Regions from separate parts of the Streptomyces sp. NPDC051217 genome, predicted to be linked through region 2. Evidence: predicted binding sites of a transcription regulator. Region 2 holds the regulator's gene; each other region holds the start of a gene.
What was found. Region 2 encodes HrcA, which represses chaperone genes, less so after heat shock. Its sites were predicted from a motif close to TTNGCACTCNGNNNNNCNGAGTGCNAA; they were not measured.
Positions count from the first base shown of each region.

Region 1: the regulator HrcA is predicted to act here: its motif matches at 2,388-2,414, upstream of groL (chaperonin GroEL).
Region 3: the regulator HrcA is predicted to act here: its motif matches at 2,885-2,911, upstream of groES (co-chaperone GroES).

Region 1 covers NZ_JBITEV010000011.1:147,602-154,128, forward strand. The annotation lists gene thrC (threonine synthase) at 1-1,300, shown strand, start outside; gene ACIBBB_RS24280 (ubiquitin-like small modifier protein 1) at 1,341-1,616, shown strand; gene ACIBBB_RS24285 (cold-shock protein) at 1,996-2,199, shown strand; gene groL (chaperonin GroEL) at 2,541-4,166, shown strand; gene ACIBBB_RS24295 (ABC transporter permease) at 4,277-5,101, opposite strand; gene ACIBBB_RS24300 (ATP-binding cassette domain-containing protein) at 5,098-6,096, opposite strand; gene ACIBBB_RS24305 (DUF4097 family beta strand repeat-containing protein) at 6,343-6,527, opposite strand, start outside.
Region 2 covers NZ_JBITEV010000003.1:306,366-312,892, reverse strand. The annotation lists gene ACIBBB_RS09635 (SpoIIE family protein phosphatase) at 1-311, shown strand, start outside; gene hemW (radical SAM family heme chaperone HemW) at 360-1,592, shown strand; gene ACIBBB_RS09625 (DUF3097 domain-containing protein) at 1,760-2,584, opposite strand; gene ACIBBB_RS09620 (MBL fold metallo-hydrolase) at 2,605-3,324, opposite strand; gene hrcA (heat-inducible transcriptional repressor HrcA) at 3,488-4,504, shown strand; gene dnaJ (molecular chaperone DnaJ) at 4,505-5,638, shown strand; gene ACIBBB_RS09605 (nitronate monooxygenase) at 5,738-6,527, shown strand, end outside.
Region 3 covers NZ_JBITEV010000008.1:87,647-94,173, forward strand. The annotation lists gene ACIBBB_RS19420 (hydroxyacid dehydrogenase) at 1-611, shown strand, start outside; gene groL (chaperonin GroEL) at 704-2,329, opposite strand; gene groES (co-chaperone GroES) at 2,428-2,736, opposite strand; gene ACIBBB_RS19435 (polysaccharide deacetylase family protein) at 2,970-3,968, opposite strand; gene ACIBBB_RS19440 (methyltransferase domain-containing protein) at 4,027-5,313, shown strand; gene ACIBBB_RS19445 (Tox-REase-5 domain-containing protein) at 5,517-6,527, shown strand, end outside.

The DNA of each region.
Region 1 (6,527 bases), on a different contig from region 2:
CGTTCACACCAGTTCCAACGCCGACGCCGCCGCATCTCATGCCGGCACCGTGGATCTCGGACCCGCCGCCGCCCTCTCGTGCCGCGAATGCGGGGAGCGCTTCGAACTCGGCCCGATCTTCGCCTGTCAGAGCTGTTTCGGCCCGCTCGAAGTGGCCTACGACCTGCCGACGGGCGACCCCGAGGGCCTGAAGAAGCGAATCGCCGCGGGTCCCGACAACATCTGGCGCTACGCGCCGCTGCTCCCCGTCCCCGCCGACGTCGCGTCGAAGCCGAACATCAACCCCGGCTTCACCAAGCTCGTCAAGGCCGACAACCTCGCCCGTGAGCTGGGCGTCACCGGCGGCCTGTACGTGAAGGACGACTCCGGCAACCCGACGCACTCCTTCAAGGACCGTGTCGTCGCCATCGCCGTCGAGGCGGCCCGCGCCTTCGGCTTCACCACGCTCTCCTGCTCCTCCACCGGCAACCTCGCGGGCGCCGTCGGCGCCGCCGCCGCCCGCGCCGGCTTCCGCTCCTGCGTCTTCATCCCGCACGACCTGGAGCAGGGGAAGGTCGTCATGGCCGCGATCTACGGCGGCGAACTCGTCGGTATCGAGGGCAACTACGACGACGTCAACCGCTTCTGCTCCGAGCTCATCGGGGACCCGCTCGGCGAGGGCTGGGGCTTCGTCAACGTCAACCTCCGCCCGTACTACGGCGAGGGCTCCAAGACCCTCGCGTACGAGATCTGCGAGCAGCTCGGCTGGGAGCTGCCCGACCAGCTCGTCATCCCGGTCGCGTCGGGCTCGCAGCTGACGAAGATCGACAAGGGGCTGAAGGAGCTGATCGCGCTCGGCCTGGTCGAGGAGAAGCCGTACAAGATCTTCGGCGCGCAGGCCGAGGGCTGCTCGCCGGTGTCGGTCGCCTTCAAGGCCGGACACGATGTCGTACGGCCGCAGAAGCCGAACACGATCGCCAAGTCACTGGCGATCGGCAACCCGGCCGACGGCCCGTACGTCCTGGACATCGCCCGCCGCACGGGCGGCGCCGTCGAGGACGTGAACGACGAGCAGGTCGTCGACGCGATCAAGCTGCTCGCGCGGACCGAGGGGATCTTCGCCGAGACGGCGGGCGGGGTGACCGTGGGGGTGACGCGCAAGCTCATCGAGGCGGGTCTGCTCGACCCGGCACTCACGACGGTCGTGCTGAACACGGGCGACGGGCTCAAGACGCTGGACGCCGTCGCGCCGACGACGGGGCCGACCGCGACGATTCCGCCGAGCCTCGACGCGTTCCGCGCCGCCGGTCTGGCGCGTTGAGCCCCTCAAGAACCCGCTACTCCCCGGAAGGCAGAAACCGATGAGCGTGAACGTCCGCATCCCCACGATCCTCCGTACGTACACCGGCGGAAAGGCCGAGGTTCCGGCCGAGGGCACGACCCTTTCCCAGGTCATCGCGTCCCTGGAGTCGAACCACCCGGGCATCGCCGCCCGCGTCCTGGACGACCAGGGCAAGCTCCGGCGCTTCGTCAACGTGTACGTGAACGACGACGACGTCCGCTTCGAGCAGGGCCTGGAGACCGCCACCCCCGAGGGCGCCGGCGTCTCGATCATCCCGGCGGTCGCCGGAGGCTGAACACGGCCGAACAGCACGCACAGTGAACGGGGTTGCCCCCTCCGCGAGAGAAGCGGAGGGGGCAATTCCATGAGGTTGAACGCGGTACAGTTGGGGTAGCCCCGCCGCCGCCCCCGTCGCGCCCGTGCCCCGAGCGTATGAGTTCGCGACAAGATGCGGTCGAAGTGTGGACGCTGTTTGCGCGGTTCCTTGCGCTTTGCCCGGCCCGACTTGCCCTGGTAGCCCGGCAATTCACCTCTTTGCGTGTTCCGTCGTGCCCATAATTCTCGTCCGATTGACCTGTTGCAGAGGGCAGTTGGGCAGATACATTCAGCCGCGGTCGACGCGTTCCGGCGCGAAGTGCGGTCCCGCGCAGGGGCCAGTAATAGGGGAGTTAGGCATGGCTCAGGGCACCGTCAAGTGGTTCAACGCGGAGAAGGGCTACGGCTTCATCGCGGTCGACGGTGGTGCGGATGTTTTCGTCCACTACAGCGCGATCCAGATGGACGGCTACCGCACCCTTGAAGAAGGTCAGCGAGTTGAGTTCGAGATCTCGCAGGGCCAGAAGGGTCCGCAGGCGGACATGGTCAAGCTCGCCGTCTGATTCCGGCGCGATCGGCCAACGACGCACTCACACACGAGGGGCTCGCATCCCGGCAGGGGATGCGGGCCCCTCGTGCGTGCGCGCGCCGCGTGCCCGCGTGTCCGCGTCCCGCGTGCGCGCGCTCCTCCGTTGCCGGGGTTGCTCGGGAGTCGCTTGCACTCTCGGGGGTCGAGTGCTAATCATTGGCGTTAGCACTCTGCAGGTGAGAGTGACAACTTATGGACCGGGTCAGCGAGGCCCGAGAGCCTGTGGGGCAAGGAACCGCACGGCTCTCCGGCCGTCCGTCGCGGGCGCGGACACGGTCCGGAGCAATCCACCCCAGTCCGGGAGGACCACTTCACATGGCCAAGATCATCGCGTTCGACGAGGAGGCACGGCGCGGTCTCGAGCGCGGGATGAACCAGCTCGCCGACGCCGTCAAGGTAACCCTTGGCCCCAAGGGCCGAAACGTCGTCCTCGAGAAGAAGTGGGGCGCCCCCACGATCACCAACGATGGTGTTTCCATCGCCAAGGAGATCGAGCTCGAGGACCCGTACGAGAAGATCGGCGCCGAGCTGGTCAAGGAAGTCGCCAAGAAGACGGACGACGTCGCCGGTGACGGTACGACCACCGCGACCGTCCTGGCCCAGGCCCTGGTCCGCGAGGGCCTGCGCAACGTGGCCGCCGGCGCCAACCCGATGGCCCTCAAGCGCGGCATCGAGAAGGCCATCGAGGCCGTCTCCGGTGCGCTGCTGGAGCAGGCCAAGGACGTGGAGACCAAGGAGCAGATCGCTTCGACGGCCTCCATCTCCGCCGCCGACACCCAGATCGGCGAGCTCATCGCCGAGGCGATGGACAAGGTCGGCAAGGAAGGCGTCATCACCGTCGAGGAGTCGCAGACCTTCGGTCTGGAGCTTGAGCTCACCGAGGGCATGCGCTTCGACAAGGGCTACATCTCGGCGTACTTCGCCACCGACATGGAGCGTATGGAGGCGTCGCTCGACGACCCGTACATCCTGATCGTCAACTCCAAGATCGGCAACGTCAAGGACGTCCTGCCGCTCCTGGAGAAGGTCATCCAGTCGGGCAAGCCGCTGCTGATCATCGCCGAGGACGTCGAGGGCGAGGCGCTGTCCACGCTCGTCGTCAACAAGATCAAGGGCACCTTCAAGTCCGTCGCCGTCAAGGCCCCGGGCTTCGGTGACCGCCGCAAGGCGATGCTGAACGACATCGCCATCCTCACGGGCGGCACGGTCATCTCCGAGGAGGTCGGCCTCAAGCTGGAGAACGCCGGTCTCGACCTGCTGGGCCGCGCCCGCAAGGTCGTCATCACCAAGGACGAGACCACCATCGTCGACGGTGCCGGTGACAGCGAGCAGGTCGCCGGTCGCGTGAACCAGATCCGTGCCGAGATCGAGAACTCGGACTCGGACTACGACCGTGAGAAGCTCCAGGAGCGCCTCGCGAAGCTGGCCGGCGGCGTGGCCGTCATCAAGGCCGGCGCCGCGACCGAGGTCGAGCTCAAGGAGCGCAAGCACCGCATCGAGGACGCGGTGCGCAACGCCAAGGCCGCCGTCGAGGAGGGCATCGTCGCCGGTGGTGGCGTGGCTCTGCTCCAGGCTTCCTCGGTGTTCGAGAAGCTGGAGCTCGAAGGCGACGAGGCGACGGGCGCCGCTGCCGTCAAGCTCGCGCTGGAGGCCCCGCTCAAGCAGATCGCGGTCAACGCGGGTCTTGAGGGTGGCGTCATCGTCGAGAAGGTCCGCAACCTCAAGATCGGTCACGGCCTGAACGCCGCGACCGGCGAGTACGTCGACATGATCGCCGAAGGCATCATCGACCCCGCGAAGGTCACGCGTTCCGCCCTGCAGAACGCGGCGTCCATCGCGGCGCTGTTCCTCACCACCGAGGCCGTCATCGCCGACAAGCCGGAGAAGGCCGCCGCCGGCGGCGCGCCGGGCGGCATGCCGGGCGGTGACATGGACTTCTGATCCTGACGGATCGGCGGTTCATGGCGTAGCACGTACGCGCTTGTACGACCGAGGGCGGCACTCCCCAGCAGGGGGTGCCGCCCTCGGGGCGTTCAGCGGGCTTCGCGGGCTCAGCGCTGGAGCTCGCGGTTGAAGACCGCGCGGGACCAGAAGTAGCCGAGCAGGGCGAGGCCCGTGCACCAGGCGAGCGCGATCCAGCCGTCGTTGCCGATCTCGGTTCCGAGGAAGAGGCCGCGCAGGGTCTCGTTGATCGGGGTGAAGGGCTGGTACTCGGCGAACCAGCGCAGGGCGGTCGGCATGGAGTCCGGGGGGACGACCGCGCTGCCGAGGAAGGGCAGGAAGGTCAGCGGCAGCGGGGCGTTGCTCGCGGACTCGACGGTCTTGGCGCCCATGCCCATCGCGGCGGACAGCCAGGCCATGCCGAAGGCCAGGAAGAGGAGCAGGCCCATGGCGGCCACCCACTCGACCGGCGAGGCGTCGGGCCGGAAGCCGATCGCGAGGGAGACGCCGGTGATCAGGAAGAGGACCGCGGCGACCTGGAGGACGCTGCCGAAGACATGGCCGGTGAGGATGGCGCCCCGGGAGATCGACATCGTACGGAAGCGTTTGACGATGCCTTCGGTCATGTCGGTGCAGACGGACACGGCCGTGGCGACGGCCCCGGAGGTCGCGGACATCAGGATGATGCCGGGCACCAGGTAGTTGATGTAGTCGCCGCGGTCGCCGCCCCCGCCGATGCCGGCGCCGAGCGCGCCGCCGAAGACGTACACGAACAGCAGCAGCATCAGCAGCGGCATCACGAGGATCGAGATGGTCATCGAGGGGTAGCGCCGCATGTGCTTTATGTTGCGGCGCAGCATCGTCATGGAGTCGCGCAGCACGTACGAGCGGGCGGACTTGGCGGACTTGGCCGGGGTGAGGGTGGCGGTGCTCATCGGTTCGACTCCTTGCGGGCGGCGGGGACGGTGCCGGCGTTCTGCCGGCCGGTCAGGGTGAGGAAGACGTCGTCGAGGTCGGGGGTGTGCATGCTGAGTGACTCGGCCCGTACCCCGGTGCTGTCGAGGATGTCGAGGAGGGCACGGAGATTGGCGATGGAGCCGTTGCTCGGGACCTGGAGGGAGAGCGACTCGTCGTCGCGGGTGGCGACGCCGAAGACCGAGGCGGCGGTGGCGAGGCCGGCCTCGTCGGCGAACTGGAGGCGGATGTGGCCGCCGGGGATCAGCCGCTTCAGTTCCTCCGCGGTGCCCTCGGCGACGAGCTTGCCGTGGTCCAGCACCGCGATGCGGTCGGCGAGTTGATCGGCCTCCTCCAGATACTGCGTGGTGAGGAAGATGGTCACGCCCTGGTCCGCGACCAGGTTCCGGATGAGCTCCCACATGACGCGGCGGCTGCGCGGGTCGAGGCCGGTGGTCGGCTCGTCGAGGAAGATGATCCGCGGCCGGCCGACCAGGGTCATCGCGAGGTCCAGCTTGCGGCGCATACCGCCGGAGAAGGTCGCGACGTTCCTGCGGGCCGCCTCGGTCAGCTCGAACCGCTCCAGGAGTTCGGCGGCGCGACGGCGGCCCTCGCTACGGCTCAGGTGGTGCAGGTCGGCCATGAGGAGCAGATTCTCCTCGGCGGTCAGCAGGCCGTCGACGGCGGCGAACTGTCCGGTGACGCCGATCTGGCCGCGTACGGAGTCGGCGTCGGCGGCCACGTCATGGCCCCCGACCCGCGCCTCGCCCGAGTCGGCGTTGATCAGCGTGGAGAGGATCTCCACGGTGGTGGTCTTGCCCGCCCCGTTGGGGCCGAGGAGGGCGAAGACCGTGCCCTCGGGGATCCGCAGGTCGATGCCGTCGAGCACCACCTTGTCGCCGTACGACTTGCGCAGGCCGAGCGCGGAGATCGCGGCTGCGCGGGTGGAGGTGGCCGCTGTGGTCGCGGTGTTCATGGGAGCGGGCCCTTCTCTTTGAGGGGTTTCGGGTTCCGGGACTGCCGACGGGTCGTGGCGCGGGGTGGTGCGCGGTGGTGCATATGGCGCCAGACTTTGGCGCCGCGCTGCGCTTGCGTCACCATCATGGCATAAAAATGGCGCCACAGCGAGTCATTGTGGCGCCATCGAGGTTTCTGGGTGGCGCCGCGCCGGGCCCGCTCCGGGCCGGCCGGTCAGCCGGCCCGGAGCGGAGGCGCGGGGGGATCAGGCGCGGCGGATCACGATGTCGCCGACCCCCGTGCGGCCGCGGACCTCGACCTTCTCCTCGGACCGCTCCGGGGCCTTCGCCATCGCCAGCTCGTTGCGGACACGGCCTGCCTTGGACTCCAGGTCGAGCCAGGCCGCGGAGCCCTCGGCGATGCCGATCTCCAGACCGCCCGCGGCGGACT
Region 2 (6,527 bases):
GGCCCGACGGGACGGTACGCGTCGCGGCGGAGCCGCAACTGCTCCTCGGGGTCGACGAACACGTCGCGTACGAGAGCCTCAGCTTCGACCTGGCGTCCGGGGACACGCTCCTGTGCGTCACCGACGGTGTCACCGAGCGCCGCTCGGGTCGGCGGCTCCTGGACGACGACGACGGTCTCGCCGCGATCCTGGCGGGCTGCACGGGCCTGAACGCCCAAGGCGTCGCCGAGCGGATCAGACGCGCCGTGCACGACTTCGACCCGAGTCCGCCGTCGGACGACCTGGCGATGCTGGTGCTGCGGGCGGAGTAGGCGTCCGCGTCCGGTGGGGACACCTCCGCCGTGCGGGACACTGGGGGCATGCCTTCCGCTCTGCCCGACGGTGATCCCATGCCCGAGTCCGGCGCGCTGCCCCCGTACGCCCTTCAGGGCGCGGCGGACCGGCCGCTCGGCTTCTACCTGCACGTGCCGTACTGCGCCACCCGCTGCGGCTACTGCGACTTCAACACCTACACCGCGACGGAGCTGCGCGGCTCGGGCGGCGTCCTGGCATCCCGCGACAACTACGCCGACACCCTGACCGACGAGATCCGGCTCGCCCGCAAGATCCTCGGGGACGACTCCCGGCCCGTCCGCACGGTCTTCGTCGGCGGCGGTACGCCCACGCTGCTCGCCGCGTCCGACCTCGTACGGATGCTGGGCGCCGTACGCGACGAGTTCGGCCTCGCCGACGACGCCGAGATCACCACCGAGGCGAACCCGGAGTCCGTCGACCCCGCGTACCTCGCGGAGTTGCGCGCGGGCGGCTTCAACCGGATCTCCTTCGGCATGCAGAGCGCGAAGCGGCACGTACTTCAGGTGCTCGACCGCACGCACACCCCCGGTCGGCCCGAGGCGTGCGTCGCGGAGGCCCACGCGGCCGGGTTCGACCATGTGAACCTCGACCTGATCTACGGCACGCCCGGGGAAACCGACGACGACTGGCGCGAGTCGCTCGCGGCGGCGGTGGGGGCCGGGCCCGACCACGTGTCGGCGTACGCGCTCATCGTCGAGGAGGGCACGGGGCTGGCCCGTCGGATCCGCCGGGGCGAGATCCCCATGACCGACGACGACGAGCACGCCGACCGGTACCTGATCGCGGACGAGACACTGGCCGCTGCCGGGTTCTCCTGGTACGAGGTCTCCAACTGGGCCACCACCTCGGCCGGGCGGTGCCTGCACAACGAGCTGTACTGGCGCGGGGCGGACTGGTGGGGCGCGGGGCCGGGTGCCCACAGCCATGTGGGCGGGGTCCGGTGGTGGAACGTGAAGCACCCGGGGGCGTACGCGGCGGCGCTGGCGGAGGGGCGGTCGCCGGGGGCGGGGCGGGAGCTCCTCACGGCGGAGGACCGGCGCGTGGAGCGCGTCCTGCTTGAGCTGCGGCTGTCGGAGGGCGTGGAGCTGTCCCTGCTGCGGCCGGCGGGTCTCGGCGCTGCTCGCAAGGCCCTGGACGACGGGCTGCTGGAGGCGGGGCCGTACGAGGAGGGGCGGGCGGTGCTGACGTTGCGGGGGCGGTTGCTGGCGGACGCGGTGGTGCGGGATCTGGTGGATTGACGGGTTGCCGTCCGGCGGATGCGGGTGCGGGTGCGGGTCTTGGCTGCGGCCGGTGCCCCGGGGGCGGGGTTCGGGGTCTCCGGAGGGGTATGTCCGGACGGCCATGACCCCGGAGCGGCACCCGGACACCGGCCCGCACCACCAACCGCGCCGGAGGCGCACCCGCGCTAGACGCGCTCGGGCTCCGTCACGAAGTCGATCAGCTCCTCCACCCGGCCCAGCAGCGCCGGCTCCAGGTCTCGGAACGTGTGGACCGAGCCCAGGATCCGCTGCCATGCCGCACCGGTGTTTTCCGGCCAGCCCAGGGCCCGGCACACCCCCGTCTTCCAGTCCTGGCCGCGCGGAATCACCGGCCACGCCCCGATGCCCACCGACGACGGCTTCACCGCTTCCCAGACGTCGATGTACGGGTGCCCCACGATCAGTACGTCGTCCCCGGTGACCTGTTCGGCCAGCCGGGACTCCTTGGAGCCGGGCACCAGGTGGTCGACCAGGACGCCGAGCCGCGCGTCCGGTGCCGGGGCGAACTCCGTGACGATCGCCGGGAGGTCGTCGATGCCCTCCAGATACTCCACGACCACGCCCTCGATACGGAGGTCGTCGCCCCAGACCCGCTCGACCAGTTCCGCGTCGTGCCGTCCCTCGACGTAGATGCGCCCCGCACGGGCCACCCGCGCCCGCGCGCCCGGGACGGCGACCGAGCCGGAGGCCGTACGGGTGGGCCGGGCCGGGCCGCCGGCGGTGGGGCGGACCAGGGTGACCACCTGGCCTTCGAGCAGGAAACCGCGTTCCACCAGCGGGAACACCCGGTGCTTGCCGAAGCGGTCCTCCAGGGTGACCGTCGGTCCCTCGGCCGTCTTCTCGCAGCGGATCACCGCGCCGCAGAAGCCCGTCGACACCTCCTCGACCACCAGATCCGGCTCGGCGGGCACCTCGGGCACCGGCTTCGAGCGCTTCCAGGGCGGGGTCAGATCGGGGCTGTAACTGCGCATCCGCAGACGATAACCCCGCGTCACGCCGTGCCGAAACGTGCGGCGAGCGCGCCCCGCTGGGCCCGTACGAACGCCGCGTCCACGGCCGCGCCATGGCCGGGAACGTACACCGCGTCCTCGCCGCCCAGCGCCAGCAGCCGGTCCAGGGCGGCCGGCCAGCGGGAGGTGATCGCGTCGTCGCCGGCCTGTGGTTCGCCCGACTCCTCGACCAGGTCGCCGCAGAAGACGATCTCCCGGTCGCCGGGGACGAGCAGAGCCAGATCGTGCCTGGAGTGCCCGGGGCCGACATTGGCGAGAAGTACCTGCCGCCCGCCGAGATCGAGCGTCCACTCGCCGGACACCGGGTGGTCCGGGACGACGAGTACGTCCACCGCCGTGGCGGCTTCGGAGGGGGGTACGCCGTGCCGTACGGCCGTGGCGCGCAGGCTCTCGGGGTCGCGGAGCAGCAGTTCGCCCAGGCCGACCGCGCCGTAGACCTCGGCTCCCGCGAAGGCGGCGGTGCCGAGGACATGGTCGAAGTGGGGGTGGCTGAGCGCGATGTGGGTGACGCGCCGGCCGCACAGGGCCTGCGCCTGCCTGCGGATCTCCGCGCCCTCACGGAGCGTCGAGCCCGTGTCGTACAGAAGGACGGCGTCCTCGCCCACGACCAGCCCGACCGTCGCATCCCAGCCAGGCAGTCGCCGTCTCCCGACCCCCGGAGCCAGTCGTTCCCAGCCGTGCTCTTCCCAACGGACGTTCATACGGCGACGCTATCGGTGGGGCGGGCGGTGCCGCGCGGTAGCGTGACCGGTCGGCCTTGCTAGGGGCGTACCTCACGGCCGTACACTGGCCCGGGGAATGCTGGCACTCCTACGCACCGAGTGCCAAGCCGGATCCGAGGAACCAGAGCTGGAGGTGTGCGCGATGCTGAGCGAACGCAGGCTTGAGGTGCTGCGCGCCATCGTCCAGGACTATGTCGGCACCGAGGAGCCCGTCGGCTCCAAGGCGCTGACCGAGCGGCACAAGCTCGGTGTCTCCCCGGCCACCGTCCGTAACGACATGGCGGTCCTGGAGGACGAGGGCTTCATCGCCCAGCCCCACACGAGTGCGGGGCGTATTCCGACGGACAAGGGCTACCGGCTCTTCGTCGACCGGCTGGCCGGCGTCAAGCCGCTGTCGGCGCCGGAGCGCAGGGCCATCCAGAACTTTCTCGACAGCGCCGTCGACCTGGACGACGTGGTGGGCCGTACGGTGCGGCTGCTCGCGCAGCTGACCCGGCAGGTGGCGGTCGTGCAGTACCCCTCGCTGACCCGCTCGACGGTGCGGCACGTGGAACTGCTCTCGCTGGCTCCCGCGCGGCTGATGCTGGTGCTGATCACCGACACCGGCCGGGTCGAGCAGCGCATGATCGACTGTCCGGTGCCGTTCGGCGACACGTCGCTGGCGGACCTGCGGGCCCGGCTCAACGCCCGGGTCGTGGGCCGGCGGTTCTCCGACGTGCCGCTGCTGGTGCAGGAGCTGCCCGAATCCTTCGACCTGGAGGACCGGGGGACGGTTTCCACCGTCCTCGCGACACTGCTGGAGACACTGGTCGAGGAGACCGAGGAGCGGCTGATGATCGGCGGCACCGCCAATCTGACGCGCTTCGGGCACGACTTCCCCCTGACGATCCGGCCGGTGCTGGAGGCACTTGAGGAGCAGGTCGTGCTCCTCAGGCTGCTCGGCGAGGCCGAGGACTCGGGCATGACCGTACGAATCGGGCACGAGAACGCCCATGAGGGCCTCAACTCCACGTCCGTGGTCGCGGTCGGCTACGGTTCGGGCGACGAGGCAGTCGCCAAACTCGGCGTGGTCGGACCGACCCGCATGGACTACCCCGGAACGATGGGAGCGGTACGCGCAGTGGCACGTTACGTCGGACAGATCCTGGCGGAGTCGTAAGTGGCCACGGACTACTACGCCGTACTCGGCGTACGCCGCGACGCATCACAGGACGAGATCAAGAAGGCATTCCGCAGGCTCGCCCGCGAGCTGCACCCGGATGTCAATCCCGATCCCAAGACGCAGGAGCGCTTCAAGGAGATCAACGCCGCGTACGAGGTGTTGTCGGACCCGCAGAAGAAGCAGGTCTACGACCTCGGCGGTGATCCGCTCTCGCAGGCGGGTGCCGGCGCCGGCGGCTTCGGGGCCGGTGGCTTCGGCAACTTCTCGGACATCATGGACGCGTTCTTCGGGACGTCCCAGCAGCGTGGGCCGAGGTCGCGGACGCGGCGCGGCCAGGACGCGATGATCCGGCTGGAGATCGACCTCAACGAGGCGGCCTTCGGCACGACGAAGGACATCCAGGTCGACACGGCGGTCGTCTGTACGACCTGCTCGGGCGAGGGCGCCGCACCCGGTACCTCCGCGCAGACCTGTGACATGTGCCGCGGTCGCGGCGAGGTCTCACAGGTCACGCGGTCCTTCCTGGGCCAGGTCATGACATCGCGGCCGTGCCCGCAGTGCCAGGGCTTCGGTACGGTCGTGCCGACCCCCTGCCCCGAGTGCGCGGGCGACGGCCGTATCCGGTCGCGCCGCACGCTCACGGTCAAGATCCCCGCGGGGGTCGACAACGGCACTCGTATCCAGCTCTCCGGCGAGGGCGAAGTCGGTCCCGGTGGCGGTCCGGCGGGCGATCTGTACGTCGAGATCCACGAACTGCCGCACGCGGTGTTCCAGCGCCGCGGGGACGATCTGCACTGCACGGTGACCATCCCGATGACCGCGGCGTCCCTGGGCACACAGTGCCCGCTGGAGACGCTGGACGGCGTCGAGGACATCGACGTCCGGCCGGGCACCCAGTCGGGTCAGTCGATCCCGCTCCACGGCCGCGGCATCACGCATCTGCGGGGCGGTGGCCGGGGCGACCTGATCGTCCATGTCGAGGTCATGACCCCGTCCAAACTCGACCCGGAGCAGGAGCGGTTGCTGCGAGAGCTGGCGAAGCTCAGGGGCGAGGAACGGCCCACCGGCCAGTTTCAACCGGGGCAACAGGGACTCTTCTCCCGGCTGAAGGACGCGTTCAACGGTCGTTAGACCGTCTCCTCGGGCGTCGGAAGGGCTGGTCACGGCCCGTCCGGCGCCCGAGGACGAACCGGTACCAAGGCTCCACGGGCGACATGGCACCATGCGTGCATGTCCTCCGTGTTGACCGATCTCTGCCGGTATCCGATCGTGCAGGCTCCCATGGCCGGCGGCGCGTCCTGCCCGCAGCTGGTGGCGGCCGTCGGTGACGCCGGAGGACTCGGATTCCTCGCCGCCGGCTACAAGACCGCCGACGGGATGTACGAGGAGGTCAAGCAGCTCCGGGGGCTCAGCTCCGCCCCGTTCGGGATCAATCTCTTCATGCCGCAGCCGCACCACGACGACCACGCCGCCGTGGAGATCTACCGCGAACAGCTCGCCGGCGAGGTGACCTGGTACGAGACCCCGCTCGGCGACCCGGAGACGGGCCGCGACGACGGGTACGAGGCCAAGCTCGCGATACTGCTCGACGATCCCGTTCCGGTCGTGTCGTTCACCTTCGGCTGCCCCACCCCCACCACCCTCGACGCCTTCACCCGTGTCGGCACCCTCACCGTCGTCACGGTGACGACACCCGAAGAGGCCCAGACCGCCGAGTGGTCGGGCGCCGACGTCGTCTGCGTCCAGGGCATCGAGGCCGGCGGCCATCAGGGCACGCACCGCGACGACCCCGCCACCGACTGCGCGGGCATCGGGCTGCTGTCGCTCGTGACGCAGGTACGGGACTCCGTACGGCTGCCGGTCATCGCGACCGGCGGGCTCATGCGCGGCGCCCAGATCGCCGCCGTACTGGCCGCGGGCGCCGACTCCGCGCAGTTCGGCACCGCCTTCCTCGTCTGCCCGGAGTCCGGCGCCCACGCGCTCCACAAGCGGGCCATGACCAACCCGCTGTTCACCCGCA
Region 3 (6,527 bases), on a different contig from region 2:
ACCGCCACCGGGAGCTGCGCGCCTCCCACGACTGGCACCAGGAGCTGGGCGGGGCGGGCAACTACCGCCGTACGGTCGGCATCGTCGGCGCGTCCCGGATCGGCCGCCGGGTGATCGAACTGCTGCGGCCGTTCGACCTCGACGTCCTGCTGTACGACCCATACATCAACACCGCCGCCGCCGAGGCTCTCGGTGTCGAACCGGTGGCGCTGACCGAGCTGTGCGCGCGAAGCCAGGTGGTGTCCGTCCACGCACCGCAGGTCCCGGCCACCCATCGGATGATCGGCGCCGCCCAGCTCGCCGCGATGCCGGACGGGGCCACTCTGATCAACACCGCGCGCGGCTCGCTGATCGACGAGGCCGCGCTGCTCCCGCAACTGGTCTCCGGCCGGCTGAGCGCGGTGCTCGACGTGACGGATCCCGAACCGCCGTCGCCGGACTCGCCGTTGTACGACCTGCCGAACGTGCTGCTGACCCCGCATGTCGCGGGCTCGCTGGGCGGCGAGGTCCACCGGATGGCCGACCAGGCGCTGGACGAGGTGGAACGGTACGCGAAGGGGCTGCCGTTCGAGGATCCCGTACACCCCTCGGCGCTGCCGCACTCGGCCTGAGCCGTACACCGGAACGCGCGCCGGACGCGCCGAGGCCCGGCACCCCCGAAGGGGCGCCGGGCCTCGGCGCGTGTACCACGGAGCTGCTTGCCTCAGTGGCTGTGGCCGTGACCGCCGTGACCGGCGTCGCCCTCTTCCTCGGCCGGCTTCTCGACGACCAGGGTCTCGGTCGTGAGGAGCAGCGACGCGATGGAAGCGGCGTTCTCCAGCGCGGAGCGGGTGACCTTGACCGGGTCGATGACGCCGGCCTTCACCAGGTCGACGTACTCGCCGGTCGAGGCGTTGAAGCCGTGACCCGCGTCGAGCTCGGCGACCTTCGCGGTGATGACGTAGCCCTCAAGACCGGCGTTCTCGGCGATCCAGCGCAGCGGCTCGACCACGGCGCGGCGGACGACCGCGACACCGGTGGCCTCGTCGCCCGTCTTGCCCAGGCCGTCCTCCAGCACCTTGGCGGCGTGCACCAGGGCGGAGCCACCACCGGAGACGATGCCCTCCTCGACCGCGGCGCGGGTCGCGGAGATGGCGTCCTCCAGACGGTGCTTCTTCTCCTTGAGCTCCACCTCGGTGGCGGCGCCGACCTTGATCACGCACACGCCGCCGGCCAGCTTCGCGAGGCGCTCCTGGAGCTTCTCGCGGTCCCAGTCGGAGTCCGTGGACTCGATCTCGGCCTTGATCTGGTTGACGCGTCCGGCGACCTCGGTGCTCTCGCCACCGCCGTCGACGATCGTGGTGTCGTCCTTGGAGACCGTGACGCGGCGGGCGGTGCCCAGCACGTCGAGACCGGCCTGGTCGAGCTTGAGGCCGACCTCTTCGGCGATGACGGTCGCGCCCGTGAGGGTGGCGATGTCGCCGAGCATGGCCTTGCGGCGGTCACCGAAGCCGGGGGCCTTCACCGCGACGGCGTTGAAGGTCCCACGGATCTTGTTGACGACGAGGGTGGAGAGCGCCTCGCCCTCGACGTCCTCGGCGATGATCAGCAGCGGCCGGGAGCCGCCCGCCTGGATGACCTTCTCCAGCAGCGGGAGCATGTCCTGGATGGAGCCGATCTTGCCCTGGTTGATCAGGATGTACGGGTCGTCGAGGACGGCCTCCATACGCTCCTGGTCGGTCACCATGTACGGCGAGAGGTAGCCCTTGTCGAAGGCCATGCCCTCGGTGAACTCCAGCTCCAGGCCGAAGGTGTTGGACTCCTCGACGGTGATGACACCGTCCTTGCCGACCTTGTCCATCGCCTCGGCGATGAGCTCGCCGACCTGCGAGTCCTGGGCGGAGAGCCCGGCGACGGCGGCGATGTCGGTCTTGTCGTCGATCGGGCGGGCCGTGTCCAGCAGCTGCTTGGAGACGGCGGCGACCGCGGCGTCGATGCCCTTCTTCAGGGCGGCCGGGGAGGCGCCGGCGGCGACGTTGCGCAGGCCCTCGCGGACCAGCGCCTGGGCCAGCACGGTGGCGGTGGTGGTGCCGTCACCCGCGATGTCGTTGGTCTTGGTCGCCACCTCCTTCACGAGCTGGGCGCCGAGGTTCTCGTACGGGTCGTCGAGCTCGACCTCGCGGGCGATCGTGACACCGTCGTTGGTGATGGTCGGCGCGCCGAACTTCTTGTCGATGACGACGTTGCGGCCCTTGGGGCCGATCGTCACCTTCACCGTGTCGGCAAGCTTGTTGACGCCGCGCTCAAGGGCGCGACGGGCGTCCTCGTCGAACTTCAGGATCTTCGCCATGGGAGCTTTCTCTTGTCCTCTCGAACGAACAACGAACTACGCCCCGGACCACCCGGCGATGCGGGGGCCAGGGGCGTAGTTCACAGCGGACTGTGGAATTACTTCTCGATGATCGCGAGCACGTCGCGAGCCGAGAGGACGAGGTACTCCTCGCCCGTGTACTTCACCTCAGTACCGCCGTACTTGCTGTACAGAACGACGTCGCCGACGGAAACGTCGAGCGGAAGACGCTCGCCGTTCTCGAAGCGACCCGGACCGACGGCCAGGACGACGCCCTCCTGGGGCTTCTCCTTGGCAGTGTCCGGAATAACCAGGCCAGAGGCCGTGGTCTGCTCTGCGTCGAGCGGCTGGACCACAATGCGGTCCTCGAGCGGCTTGATGGCAACCTTGGTGCTGGCGGTCGTCACGATCCGACCTCCCCCTTCGGAGATCTCACGGGGTTAACTGTCTGGGTGGCGTGACCGGGGTCGATCCGTCGTCGCGGGTGCCGGACCTGTCCTGTCACGCATTGGCACTCTCCAGTGGGGAGTGCCAGACATGACACTATGACCGCGATTAGCACTCGGTCAAGCTGAGTGCCAGTCGGGCTCCGCGCGGCGCCCCCGTCCGGCCCCTCCGGCGAGGGCCGCGGGCCGGTGAACTAGACGTAGTCCTCCAGCTTCGCCACCGCGTAGCCCTTGTCCGTGATCGTCTTCATGACGTGCCGGATCATGTCGGGCATCGAGCCCTTCCAGTCCTCCTTCCCGCGGAAGTGCGTGAGGACGATGTCACCGGGATGCAGGTTCCGGTCCCACTCGCGCCACTCCATGTGGTCGGGGAACGCCTCGGACGACCACAGAGGGACCGCCTTGACGCCGCAGGACTTGGCGGCGCGCAGGGTGTCGGCGTCGTAGTTGCCGTACGGCGGCCGGAAGAGCTCGGGCCGCTTCCCGTACCGCTTCTTGATCTTCTCCTGCTGGCCGCAGATCTCCCGCTTCTGCTCCTTGTAGGAGAGCCCGGGAAGGTAGGGGTGGGTGAGGGTGTGGTTGTGCAGGGAGACGCCGCGGGACTGCATCTTCTTGAAGTAGGCGTAGTTGTCGTTGATGACGTAGTCGCTGAGGAAGGCGCTGTACGGGATCTTCAACTCGCCCATCATCCGCAGCAGTTCGGGGTCCTTCTCGGCGCCGTCGTCGATCGTCAGGAAGACGATCTTCTCCTTCGTCGGGACGGCGGTGAAGACCGGCGGCAGCGTCGCGCCGCCCGTGACCTCGAAGCCCTTGCGGGTGGTGATCCGCGGCTTCACCGCGGGCGGCGGGGGCGCGGCGAGCGGGGTCTTGGCGAGCTTCCACTTCTTGGCGGCCACCGCGCGCAGCGCCTGGGCATGGACGACAGCGGCGGCGTCGGCCTTCTTGGCGGCCTCGGCGCCGGGCCCGGCCCGGCCGGGCTTCCCGGGGGCGGACTCCACGGGTCCACCGCCACCGCCGCCCCCGTCCCCGCTCCGCCCGCCGGCGCCATTGCCGTTACGGTCGCCGGACTCCCCCGCACAGGCGGCGGCGAGCGCGGCGATCAGGAGTACGGCGGCCACGGTGCGCGCCCGTCCGCCCGGGTGTCTTTTCAGTAGCTCCGAGGCTTTATCTTCGTTTTGTCGTACTAGTTGCATGGCGCCGCATCCTGTCAGCGCCCGGTCCACGTGCCCGGCCGACACCGCCGTGGGAGCGATGGCGGTCCCCCGGCCGGCCCACAATGGCCCGGTGAACGACCGCACCCCCGCACCCCTGTCCCCGCTCCTCTCCGAGGAGGGCCAGGCCCTCCTCGCCGCCCTTCGCGACTACGACCCCGCGCGGGAGCTGGCCCTGGCGACCCGGCTGCGCCGCGACCACCCCGCCGAGCTGGTCTCGTCGGCCCTCGCGCAGGCCCGGCTGCGACAGCGCGCGGTCGTGAAATTCGGCGAGCGTGACGCGTACCGCATGTACTTCACGCCGGACGGCGTCGAGCAGGCCACCCGCACCTCGGTCGCCGCCCACCGGGCGGCCCGGTTCCGGGACATCGGCTCCACGGCCGGGGGTCGCGCGGGCGGGCGCCCGGCGCGGATCACGGATCTGTGCTGCGGCATCGGCGGCGACGCGATCGAGCTGGCCCGCGCGGGGTTCGCCGTGACCGCCGTCGACCGTTCCCCGGCGGCCTGCGAGATCGCCGCGCACAACGTCCGTACGCTCGCGCCCGACGCCCCGCCGCCGACCGTCGTGTGCGCGGACGTCATGACGTACGACCTGACGGCCGCGCCCACCCCTGACGCCCTGTTCATCGACCCGGCGAGGCGCGGCGGCCGGGGGCGGATCTTCGACCCGGAGGCGTACTCGCCGCCGCTGTCCTGGGCGATCGGGGCGGTACGTGAGGTCGGCGCGGGTGGCATCAAGATCGCGCCGGGCATCCCGCACGAGCTGGTGCCCGACGATTTCGAGGCCGAGTGGATCTCCGACGGCGGCGACGTCAAGGAGGCGGTGCTCTGGCACGACGCGACCGCCTCCGACGGCCCCGGCCGGGTCACGCCCGGCGCCCGGCGCGCCACCCTGCTCCCGGCGGGAGTCACTCTCACCGGCCGCGGACTGCCGGACCCTCGGGTCAGAAAGGTCGGCCGCTATCTGTACGAGCCGGACGGCGCCGTCATCCGCGCCCATCTGGTCGCCGAGGCCGCCGACGAGCTGGACGGCGGGCTGATCGACGAGACGATCGCGTACATCACGGCGGACGAGGCACGCCCGACGCCGTACGCGACCGCCTACGAGATCACCGACGAACTGCCCTTCAGCCTCAAGCGGCTCAAGGCCCTGCTCCGCGAGCGCGGGGTCGGCATCCTGACGGTCAAGAAGCGCGGCTCGCCGGTCGAACCGGAGGAGCTGCGGCGGAAGATGAAGCTCAAGGGCCGGAATTCGGCCACGGTCTTCCTCACCCGGGTCGCCGGCGCGCCGACGATGCTGCTCGGCAGACCCGCCGGGAGGGCGTGAGTCCCGGCCATTCAGGGCCTGTTCCCACCGTCTCCGCTCCTCGCCAATCACCCCGAACCGCCTTGTGGCAGAGCACATTTGAGAGGGTTTTGGGTCTCTGGGCCCATGCGCGCTGACGTGTTCAGGTCATAGGCTCCGCCGAGGGGCGGCCTGACACGTGTCGCCTGAACGCCGCGGTTCGTGAAGGTGGTTGGGAGCTCGGAATGGCTGGTTACGGGGGAGCATCGACGTACGACGGCGCGTGGACACCGCCCGATCCGTCCGGGCGGCGCGACATGCCCCAACTGCTGCAAGTCGCCCGGTGGTTGATCCACGCGCTCTTCGGCTTCACCGTACTGGGCGGGGTCGGCCTGCTTCTCTCCGCCGCCGACGCCGACGCGGTCGACGCGGAGCTGATCGGCCTCGTCGTGTGGGCGGCGGCGCCCGGTACGGCCGGCTGGCTGCTGTCCCGGCGGCTGTGGACCGGCGGGGTGTGGGAGTGGCGAGCGCTGATCGCCGTACAGGCGTGGCTGGTCGCCGGAGGCATCTCCAACATCACCGAGGGCTCCTTCCAGGGCTTCACTCAACTGCTACTGCCCGTACTGATCCTCATCTTCCTGAGCCGTTCCGAGAGCCGGGAGTGGACAAGGCTCGCCGTGGAACGGCGGGCGGAGCGCCGGCGGTTCTCGTTCGCCCGGTTCATCAGGTGGCGGAGTGACGGGGGCCAGACGGCGCTCGAATACCTCGGGCTGTTCGTCCTCGTCGCCGCGATCATCGTCGGGCTCACGGTGAGCGGCGTCGGCGGGCAGATATCCAGCGGCCTCCAGTCCGCGGTCTGTTCGATCACGGGCACGGCGTGCCCGGCCGCCGACGGCGACTCGGTCGAGGCGGGCGACGGCCAGGACGAACCCGGCGGCGACCAGGGTGACCCGGCAGACCCCGGGAACCCTGGCGACCCCGGCGACCCCGGCGACCCCGGCGATCCGCAGGACGGCGAGAACGGCGGCACCGTCCCCGTGGGCGTCGAGACCGACGAGGACCGGAACGACGCCGCCGCCGACGAACCGGGATGGGACGAGGACCAGGCCGCCGCCGACAACGGAGACGACGGGGAGGAGAAGGAGGACTGCGGAGGCTGGGGCTTCTTCTCGTGCGCGGGCGACCGGATCACCCAGGTCGTCAAGGGCGTTGCCGTGGACGGCTTCTGGGGCGACGTCACCGGCGTCTGGGACCTG